Regions from separate parts of the Desulfitobacterium sp. THU1 genome, predicted to be linked through region 1. Evidence: riboswitches for the same ligand, from Rfam matches in the RefSeq annotation. Region 1 holds a riboswitch; the other holds the start of a gene.
The links. Region 1 has a riboswitch for cyclic di-GMP ahead of AAC978_RS10520 (HD-GYP domain-containing protein). Riboswitches for the same ligand answer to the same signal wherever they lie in the genome.

Region 1 (5,447 bases):
AAAACCGGTGTCACGGTCAATGATGTACTTATTGCCTTGGAAGAACATAATATTGAAGCTCGTCCTGTATGGAAACCACTCCATCTCCAGCCTGTCTTTAAAGATTGTCCTTATTATTCTCACGAAGAAGGGAAAAGCATCTCCGATGAGCTCTTTGCCAAGGGAATCTGTCTGCCTTCCGGGACGAATATGACCCTGGCGGAGCAAGACCGAGTCATTGAGATTGTGCGCGGGCTTTTGAAATAAGCTTCCTTTTGTAGATATCAATGCTCTGCTAATACACGCACTCTGACGATACGCATACTCTGATGATACACATAAAAAATAGCCAGCTGATTTTTATATCTGCTGGCTCTACTATTGCTCAAATTCACTATTGGATATACCTCTATTGCTTATGACCCATACGCAGCACTACCGCCTACAGTCTAACCTCCACAAAATCTCTGGCCTCGATGGATTCCTCCGTGACCAAGCAGTCCAGAGCCAGAATCTTCACCCCATGGTTCTTCGCCTGAATTAAGGCATCGGCAAAGGCCTGATGGGTCTTGGCATTGGGGGTAAAGTACTTGACATCCTTCATCTGGATGATAAACACAATATAAGCATCATACCCGGCATCGATTGCCTGACACAATTCGAGAATGTGCTTAACGCCCCGCTCCGTAGGAGCATCCGGAAAGAGTGCCACTCCCTCTTCCTCTAAGGTAACCCCTTTCACCTCGACATAGATCTTTTTTCGGGCTGTTTCCAAATAAAAATCAAAGCGGGAGCTTTGGAATTTGCTTTCAGGTTTCATCAACCGTAGATCTTGGAAATATTCCTTGGCTCCTAACCATTCCTGAAATACTTTATTCGGTACTTGGCTGTCCATATTGATCAGCCTTTCCCCCTTGCGGACCCCGATGAGATCAAACTTGGTTTTCCTATGCTCATAGTCCGCTTCCTGTACATAGACTTCGACTCCCGGAAGTAATAATTCTTTACAGCGTCCCGTATTCTTCACATGGCAGACTTCTTCCCTGCCGTTAATTTCTACCCTGGCGATGAAGCGATTTGGGCGAGAAATAAATTTTCCGGCTCTGATATTTTTGTAATGCATAGTTCTCCTTGTCAGTGTTCAAAAAATTTCGACAACATCCAACCTTATACTACTATATTTAGAGGAAATCAGGTATAATGACCCTAACTTGTTTGCAAAAAGTTAGGAGGAATCATTTTGGCGGATATAGGCTTGGCAATCCGCATGATACGCAAAAATCAAAAACTTAGTTTGAAAGATATTGCGGAGAAAACAGAATTAACCATCAGTCATTTAAGCCAAATCGAACGCAATTTGGCCAGTCCCTCCTTGGTTACCTTAGAGAAAGTCGCCTTTGCTCTAGGATTTCCCATCTCGAGCTTTTTCGTTAACCCCAAATTCACCTCAGAATACATACCCGAAGAAGCCCAGCGGACCATTCTCTTAAATGCCGGCATAACCCTGCGTTTTCTTATCAACAATAGCGTTCAAAATAGCCATTTAGGTGCCTATATTGCCAAGATTACCGAGCTTGGTGAGGATATCACAATTCACCATGGCGATAAATTCATCTTAGTCCTTGAGGGAGAAATGCGCTTTCACGTAGCACAGAGGGAATTTTTCCTTAGTAAAGGCGATACGCTTTATTTTAATAGCCTAGTCCCCCATTGGATTAGTGAGAAGTCTGAAGGAACTCTTAAACTTTTTGTGGTAACAACACCACCTGAAGTTTTTTAATACCCTACCTATCTAAACCTGGGAGGCGATCATTCTTGATTGAAGTCGGTGAATCCATTCGCGCCATACGTAAAAGACGCAATCTCACAACCACTCAATTAGCACAGCAATTGGAGTTGAGCAATGGCTATATCAGCCTCATCGAGAGAGATATCGTTAGCCCTTCCTTAGCTACCCTCAAAAGAATCGCTCAAATATTGAATGTTCCCGTAGAATCCTTCTTTCTCGACCCTGACTCCGAAGTGGTGTATAGTCATTTGAAAATGGATGAGCAAAAATTCCTGCATTCCGAAAATAAAAATTGGCGCCTACTCATCAACCCATCGCCGAAGGATCGGATAGGAGCCTATTGTGTGGATATGTCCGATTTGGATAAAAAAGTATACTCACATGAGGGAGTCGAATTGCTCTATGTCTTAGAAGGAGAAAGTCCCATCAATGTGGGAAAAGAGGATTACCACCTTAAAGCAGGCGATGCTTTATATTTCGATGCCTCGATTCTCCATTGGGATGCCAAGGACGTTGAGCTCCCGCGCAAACTGATTGTCGTGGTGACTCCTCCAGCGGAATTTCATTTTAACTCCACCAACATTTCAAACTGAGCCCTCTGCCTTGGTCACAACAATCCGCTCCCGGTGGGTATAAATATTCATGCAGTTTCTGCGAGCAAAGCCGATGACGGTAAGTCCCAACTCCTCAGCCAAGCGCAGGGCGAGGTCCGTGGGTGCGGACACCCCAACTAGAATAGGACAGCCCATCTTCGCTGCTTTAATCACAATTTCTGAAGAGATACGGCCACTAAAAACGATTATCTTTTGCGAAAGATCGACCTCATCCAAAAAAGCCTGGCCGTATAATTTATCCAACACATTATGCCGTCCGATATCCTCAGCATAATAATCCATCTTACTTCCGGAAGCCAGGGCACCACCGTGGACTCCTCCCGTAAGACGAAAAAGTTCTGAGCCCTCTTCCAGCAGATTAATATACTCGCTCACTTTTTGAGCAGAGACTTTTAATCCACTCTCAACCTTCTGGGCAAGTCGGGCATCGTTAGCAAAGTAAAATGTGCTTTTGCCCTTGCCACAGCAGGAAGTGATATAGCGTTTAAGAAAGAGGTCCTCACTTAAAGTACGCTCTGTCTTAGTCTCCACCCAGACAAAACCTTGCTTCGGATCGAAAGTAATCTTTTTAATTTGGTCAGGTTGATTAATTATACCCTCAGAGCAGAGAAAGCCTACTGCCAATTCCTTCCCTTGGCTGGGGGTGCAGACCATGGTCGCGAATTCTTTCCCATTGATATAAATGGTGAGCGCCTTTTCCACTGCAATATGCACTTGGGCTTCACACTGATCTGTTCCCACTATCTTAACAACAAGAGTTTCGCTTAAATTCCCCTGTTCCATAAAAAGCCCCCTCAAGGATAGATAACGTTCTGATTATTCTAACATAAATAAATATAGAATAGAAGAAAAGTACTCAATTGCACCAAGTATCTACTATCAATTATCATAAAATTTAAAATTTGTTTAAAATCCTGCTAACTCCTTGTTGAGAGAAAAATTTGCACTTATAATTAAGATATATATCATGCACGAAGCAGAAAACTGAAAATAAAGATCGACAATGGCAAACTTGGTGAAAACCAAGGACGCAAAGCTATGGGTCTTCCAGGAAACCCCTGATGATCGCCAAGCTACCGAACTCTTAAACTTTGAAGATTGTCGCCAAATTGGCGACTTTTAATTTGAAAGGAAGATAAAATGCGCCAGCTAAGCACCCACCGACTTCAAGAAGGAGATATTCTGGGTCGAACTATATATGCCAATGATGGACGAGTTTTATTAGGAAAAGGAATGGCACTTTCTGACTCTTACATCAATCGTTTAAATAAGCTTGGCATAAACATCGTCTACATTGACGATGAATTAAGTAAAGATATTGTGATCGAAGATGTTATTTCCGAAGAGCATCGTCGCGAGGCCATGTCCTCCTTAGATAACGCAGTACAAGCTGTTAAGGTCGGCAAGGATTTCGATGGCTTTTCGGCCAAAAAGTCCATTGATAATATCATTCAGGATATCCTTTTCCAGAAAGATATCTTTATCGGTTTAACCGATATGCGCACCTATGATAATCATGTTTTTGCCCATTCTGTGAATGTCTGCGTTCTCTCAACAGTACTTGGGAAGGCCCTCCAGCTTGACCACGAAAGTCTGCAAGGACTGGCGATCGGCGCCTTGTTCCATGATATTGGCACGGTAAAGCTACCAAAAGAACTCCTTAAGAAGCGAACGCCCTTTACCCCAGAAGAAGCCGAGCTTTACAAAACTCACACCACCCATGGCTTTGATATCCTGCGCACCAAGCGGGAGTTGAATTTGCTCAGTGCCCATATCGCCTTCCAGCATCATGAACATTTTAATGGCGACGGCTATCCCCGAAAATTAGAGGGGGATTCCATCCATCAATGGGCCCAAATTGTCGGCATTGCGAACTTTTATGATAACCTAGTCAATGACGGCCCCGGCCATACCCATATCGCGCCTTATGAAGCTTGCGAGGTTTTGATGGGCAGTGCCGAAAAATTCTTCCCTAAGGATCTGATTATTACCTTTCTTAAGCATATCGCAGCCTACCCGACCGGTTGTACCGTAAAATTAAGCACCGGTGAAATCGGCATCGTTGTGGATCAGAATAAAAGCCTCCCTATGCGTCCCATCGTCAGGGTTGTACTGGCAGATGACGACTTCTCAAATGCTCAAGCTAAAGAATACAATCTGGTGGAAGAGCGCACCCTTTTTATTGAGTCCATTTTGGAGTAATGCAAAAACGACCTTATCCTACTGTTGCAGTAAGATAAGGTCGTCTTTCTTATGGTTGTTTACAGCTTCCAAACACGCAGAACATAGCCACCGCAGCCGCATTGATCGATGAATTGATACTTAATGCGATCGCCAAATTGTTGGTCTAATAGTTCAGTCAAATAGTCAACCGGATTGCCAAAGCTGGCCGGTGTCACAACGTTGACGTAATAGCCTACACCCGTATCGGCTACCGCCGTTAAGGCATCCTTAATGACAAGGTCGCGATCATTTGCATAATCATCATGTTCCAGTCCCACCGAATAATTCATGTTTTTCATCATTATCCCCATCCTTACGTGAGTCTCCACTGCGTGGACATTGGAAACAAGTTAACTCATTAACTTCATATAAGAATGATACCATGAATGACTTGGGAGAACTGTGCTTCAAATCATAGTTTGGGATTAAATCGCATAGTTTGGATTTATTTCGCTTTCTTCATTGCATTAATCGCACTGATCAAGGCTTTCACCGAAGAAGTAAAGATGTCCATGTGGATGCCGCAGCCCCAGTGTAGCGCGCCATCGGGACCGGTGATGCTGACATAGGAAACCGCCTGTGATTTGGAGCCTACCTCCAGAGCATGCTCTTTATAGCTAAGGTTGGAGTAGGATAACCCCAGTTGGGTTTGGAGGACATTGCTGATAGCGTCCAGACGGCCCTCTCCTTTTCCTGATAACTCCAGAGTTTCATTATCATAGCGGATGGTGACGGTGGTGTAGAAATCTTCCTGTCCATTGAACCGGAAATTCACCAACTCAACGGGATGGTCGATATTGACATATTCCTTGACGAAAATATCTTTGATCTCTGCGGGCATC
Region 2 (5,447 bases), on a different contig from region 1:
GCTTTAATAATAATTGAATTAATAGCAAAACCTCCTTGACCTATTCCCAAGGCCTAAGAGGTTTCGCTAAGGTATAGTATTATTTTTAGGGGAAATTTGCAAGAAAAACTAATCGAGTAAAGCGACTAACCGTCCTTTGACTTCGCCACGCTTGAGGCGATCAAGGCCATCTTTTATTTCATCAAATGTGATTGTACTAAGCTGTAGGTTGAGCTTACCGGTGGCGAAGAAATCATAGACCTCCTTGATATCTTCAGTGTCGCCACCATTGCTACCTAATACTTGGGCTTGTTTAAGGATCAAGGTGTAGGTACTAATTGTCGCTTCAAGCTTACCCATACCGACCACGACAACCCGTCCAAATTTAGCCACAGCTTCAAGGGCCTGAGCTGTGGTACTACCAAATCCGGCATAGTCAACGATGAGTTCACAGCCAACTTGAGCCAGATCCGCAGCATTTTCATAAACTTCTTTAATACCAAGTTCCTTACCGAGTTCGCGTGCTTGTGGATTTATTTCAGCCGCATAAACCTTACAGCCTCTTAGAACAGCCATACGTGCCGCAAATTGACCTAATCCGCCGATCCCGATAACGCCGACCTTCATACCTTTCTTGGCACCGCCGATCCTGAACATGGCATGATAGGAAGTCATTCCTGCATCTGTAGCCGCTGCCCCTTGCTCAAAGCTAACATTATCCGGGATATGAACCAAGCATTCAGCAGGAACCAAGCACTTGGTAGCGTAGCCCCCATCGCGTTGATAGCCGATCGCTTCCCCGGTGCTTTTCGCAATAGGACAAACGCCGACTCGATCCCCTACTTTAAATCCGGTTACCCCTTCGCCGACCTCAGTGATGACGCCGGCACACTCATGACCCATATATACTGGAGCAGCAGTAATCAGATTCATCCAGCCCGGATCTTCTAGGGCAGCCACATCGGAGTGACATAATCCAGTGGCTTTAACATCGATGATGACTTCTCCGGGCACGACTACCGGATCTGGTTTTTCAACCATCTTTAATGGAACGTGCGTTTCTGTAAATACCCAACCTCTCATACATAGCACCCCTTTCTCTGCTTCACATTTGTAATAAAGTGAATTTTCTATTATTTTAATATTTGTAATAATGGTAGCACTGAAGTCTTTTTGTGTCAATGAAACTACTTAATAAAGATAATATTTACTTTCTTTAAGTAAAACCTTATAGTCATTACTACCTAGTTTCTAGAAATTATAATCCGCTGTAACTCAAAATGACACCAACCATAATTAAATGATTGGTGTCAAGCTCTTTGGCTACTCCACGGATTATTCTCCTAAATTGTTCTGCTTTTCCGATTGCTTAGCATTCTTTTTGGTTTTCTTACTTTTATCAGACATACTGATCCCCTCCATTTGAGTTTACGATCAGTATACCTAAAAAAGCGTTCATTCATTCATAGAATTATGGAGTTAGTTACTAAATCACACTTTGAATCTCGTAATTTCCGCTTCTAACCTATTCGCACTATCTCTTGTCTTCAGAGTCTGCTCTTTAACCTCGTTAGCTTTGAGATTGACCTCAGTTGCTCGATTTGCGATATCTGAGGTTCCACTTGCTCCTTCATTGGCCGCTTGAGCTACCCCATTGATTGCATAAGTTAGGTTTTGAATAGATACCAGAAGTTGTTCAGACGTGTCGTCAAAGTCGCTGACGAGCTTATCAACGAAAATCGCATCTTCACTGTATTTGTCTGCCACTTCTAACATAACGTCATAATCATTATTTACATCAACAGACACAAAGGTCAATAAACTGTTAGAACTCTGCGAGAGATTATCCACTGCGGCTGTTACCTTTGTGGTAACCTCCTGTATCTGCATTACAGCTCCTCTTGATTGTTCGGCTAGCTTTCTTATTTCATCCGAAACAACTGAGAATCCTCTCCCTGCCTCCCCGGCCCTTGCCGCTTCAATAGCCGCATTTAAGGCAAGCAAATTGGTTTGTTCGGTAATCTGCATAATGGCTTCTGACAATAAATTGATTTGACTGACCACTTTAGATTCAATAATCGCCTGTTCCAGTTTCTCTTGAGTGTCCATGAATATATCCGTTGCTTTCTTGCGGGCAGCCGTCACATTTCTCTTTGTGTCTTCCGCTCTAATGGTAATCTCCCTTGCCGAAGATGCTCCTTGTTGAGATTTTTCAGCGATTAACTGAACCGCTTTTTCGATTTCTTGAGTCGTAGCAGACATTTCTTCAGATGCAGCAGAAGTTTCTTCCATACTAGCAGCTACTTCTTCAGTTGTAGCTGAAATTTCTTCTAGACTCGTGCTTAAAACTATTACGTTATTCATGACATCATTTACTTTTTCCTCGATCTCCAAAGATTCATGCTTAATACTATTAACCAATTTCTTTATTGAGTTTTTCATGTCATTGATAGCGTTCGCAATTGATCCTACTTCATCTTTTCTAGCTAGGAATCTAGGATCAACCTCTTGTGAGAAGTCCCCGCCAGCGATAACCTCCAAATACTGCGTAGATTTAATGATAGGAGTCGTTATTTTCTTTGTCGATATTGTGATCAAGAGAATTGTTAATAATAGCATGATGGCTGAAACAATTAGGACCATAAGGGATATGCTCCTTGCGCCCTCGGTTAACTCATTATCAGAAATGAAGGAGGCTAAAATCCAGTCGGTTCCTGAAACTTGATGAGGATTAACTATGTATTTCTCTCCCTCTATGGTTACTTCAAAGGGAACTAAATCCTCCGATATTAGTTTCTCTATGCCTGTCATATTGATTTCTTCTAGTTTTTTAAAATTATTCTCTGGGTTATTCCCATCTGCTAACACGATTCCTGTCTTGTGGACAATCATCGAAAAACCAGTCTCGCCGGTTTTCATGGAGTTCAACATATCACTGATCACGGACTGCTCCACATCGATTCCGATCGTACCCACCAATTTTCCATTCTTATCCACAAAGGATCTTACATTACTCGTTATCATCGTTTTAGAGATACCGTCAATGTATGGCGCCGTCCTCACAATGGAGCCATTTCCGCTTTTGCCCGAGGTATACCAGCCCTTCTCAGGTGGAAAGAAATTCATGCTTGGTACGTTGGTTTCCGGCCATTGGAGGTATGCACCATTTTCAGTGCCAAAATATACATACATTGTGCCCGGATGGCTTGAGGCATAGTGATCAAACATCTCGTATATTTCTTGCTCGACTCCTCCATTCTTAGAGGGGGTCATCGGGATCTCTTCAGTGGTATTAACATAGGATGTAATACCGCTGTTTGCAGCTTCCATAACCAACGGATTGGTAGCCATCATGTTGATGTTCTTATCAATCTGATCGTAAAAAATTCCAATCGAATTCTCTGCCACTTTCATTTGCTCACTAGAGTTGTTAAAATAATCCGTTCTCGCTTGCTGAGTGATCTTATAACTTGAGATGCCGCCGACAGTTGCTAAGGCAATTAAAATGATTACGACCGAAATCACCAAAAATTGAGTTTGAATACTCTTAAATTTCATCCAGCAATCCCCTTCCGTCTTAGAATTAGGTCAAACTTCCAGCAATTTTACGGCTCCAACCATAAACGAAGATTTTGTCTGGCCGCTCATAAGTCACTTTGTTTCATAAATGGAGATGAGATAATTAAAATTGCGTTTTCTAAAAAAACAGAAAAAGTAGCCGGAATTCGGCTACTTTTTAAGCTACTTATAGCAACCAGGCTGTCATGTTCATAAATGAATTTAGACCCTATAGCTTTGCGTCACGCTCTTTCGAGCGCTTTGCCAAATACTTCATTATTAGTTAACCTATTTATTTGTTAAACTTCTTCCGAAAAGATCTGATAAATGGGTGCCCCTTCACATTGTGCAGGATACCTTAAGCCGAGTAGTACTGACACAGAGGGTGCAACGTCAACTTGACGAATCGTCCGATCGGTTGTGAACCCAGACTTAACTCCGGCACCGGCTGCTACAAATATCGGGGAAACAGAGGTTTCGAAGTATCCTTCTGAGGTGGAAATGCTATCTCCGTGCAATCTGTTGTAGCCTTCTTCAACTGAGAAGAAAATGTCGCCACATTCAGGTCCATTAGCACCGATTAACACGGCGTCTTTGTTGCGGAGGCAGATACCGATCACACGTTTACCTGTCCGATCATCTCTGTAGTTATACAAATCCGAAATGATTTGTTCTTCTAAATCGTATTTATCTTTCGGATCGACGATACCTGTTTTGTCGCGTCCCTTAAGGTTAATGTAGATGTAATTACTACGGATTTGAACGGCGCGTGTCTTTTCCCAATCAACTTCTCTGATGGAATTGCCATTTTCATCTTTTTTCATAACTGTATAGCCTAGTGCTTCCATGACCTTTGTATTGAGACCACCATATTCCCCGATGATTGGAGGTACGTTTTCCCCTACAATAAGGCCATGGTCACTTAAGATTAAGACGGTAAAATCTTCATCGAGTAAGTGCAGGAATTCGCCAAGATATTTGTCGGTTTGGATATAGAACTGCTCAATGAACCCTTGATAGGTTTTTTCATCTGTATAGTCCCAGGGTTGCAAAGTCTTGCCAAGATGCCATAGCTGATGGCCTGCGCAATCGATATTGTGAAGATGTGAGAAAACGACTTCGTACCCTTGTTCCTTGATGCAGTAATTCAGACAATCAGCTTGCCATTGGTTGTAAAGGTCCCAAGATGGCTCAAAGATTTCACCAACTAATTCTGCATCTTCCCCGCCAATTAAGCTGACCGGTGGAACGTTTCCAACATTTTCTACGATATCTTTATAGAGTGATTTCTGATGCCACAATTGGTCATTCTCGATATCAAGAGCGTTACTAATCCAAAGTCTGACTTTGTTACCCGCTGGATCAAGTTCGAGGATCTTCATCGAACGGCAAGCAGGTTTTGTCACTTCTTTCTTAGTCACATCATCAATGATTCCAGTTACCATCTTATTTCGTTCTAAAATAGCAAGTGGCGCTTCTGCCTTCTTGTTCTTATAAATAGCCACCCGATCATATTCGCCCGCTTCATTTTTAAGAATTAAGGCAGGACGTCTCATAACACCACCAGAAGTTAAAACCGTAAATTCTTTAGCGCCCTCTGGAGCATTAGCCCAACCTTTTGCTTCTACAAGAGGAGAGTTCACAATATCATAGGCGACCTTACTGCCGATGACAACTTCTGTATCTTCATCATCCATAACATAGGTGCGAATTTCTCCCCCTTGGCGAGCTGTATCGCCCCACCAAAGTTCCATCATTTCGTCATCAACATCAGCGTCTAAAGAATCTTCCAAATCGGTAATGATACAACCTACACCTGCGGGTTTATCCACGCGTGGTGCATAGCGTACTTCTTGAATCTCAGGTGATGCCACGATAACTTTTTCCCAGTCAAGTTGCGCAACACCCAT

Region 2: it holds a riboswitch for cyclic di-GMP, as region 1 does, so the genes downstream of both, AAC978_RS04030 (methyl-accepting chemotaxis protein) here and AAC978_RS10520 (HD-GYP domain-containing protein) in region 1, are expected to answer to the same signal.

The regions. Positions count from the first base shown of each region.
Region 1 covers NZ_JBBWUA010000011.1:61,862-67,308, reverse strand. Annotated here, with positions in the region: gene AAC978_RS10545 (DegT/DnrJ/EryC1/StrS family aminotransferase) at 1-246, shown strand, start outside; gene sfsA (DNA/RNA nuclease SfsA) at 422-1,102, opposite strand; gene AAC978_RS10535 (cupin domain-containing protein) at 1,220-1,759, shown strand; gene AAC978_RS10530 (helix-turn-helix domain-containing protein) at 1,795-2,361, shown strand; gene fdhD (formate dehydrogenase accessory sulfurtransferase FdhD) at 2,353-3,165, opposite strand; cyclic di-GMP riboswitch class I at 3,378-3,463, shown strand; gene AAC978_RS10520 (HD-GYP domain-containing protein) at 3,523-4,584, shown strand; gene AAC978_RS10515 (CGCGG family putative rSAM-modified RiPP protein) at 4,644-4,907, opposite strand; gene AAC978_RS10510 (2-isopropylmalate synthase) at 5,051-5,447, opposite strand, start outside.
Region 2 covers NZ_JBBWUA010000003.1:50,961-56,407, forward strand. Annotated here, with positions in the region: gene AAC978_RS04025 (zinc-binding dehydrogenase) at 109-1,062, opposite strand; gene AAC978_RS04030 (methyl-accepting chemotaxis protein) at 1,471-3,537, opposite strand; cyclic di-GMP riboswitch class I at 3,726-3,813, opposite strand; gene AAC978_RS04035 (alkaline phosphatase family protein) at 3,837-5,447, opposite strand, start outside.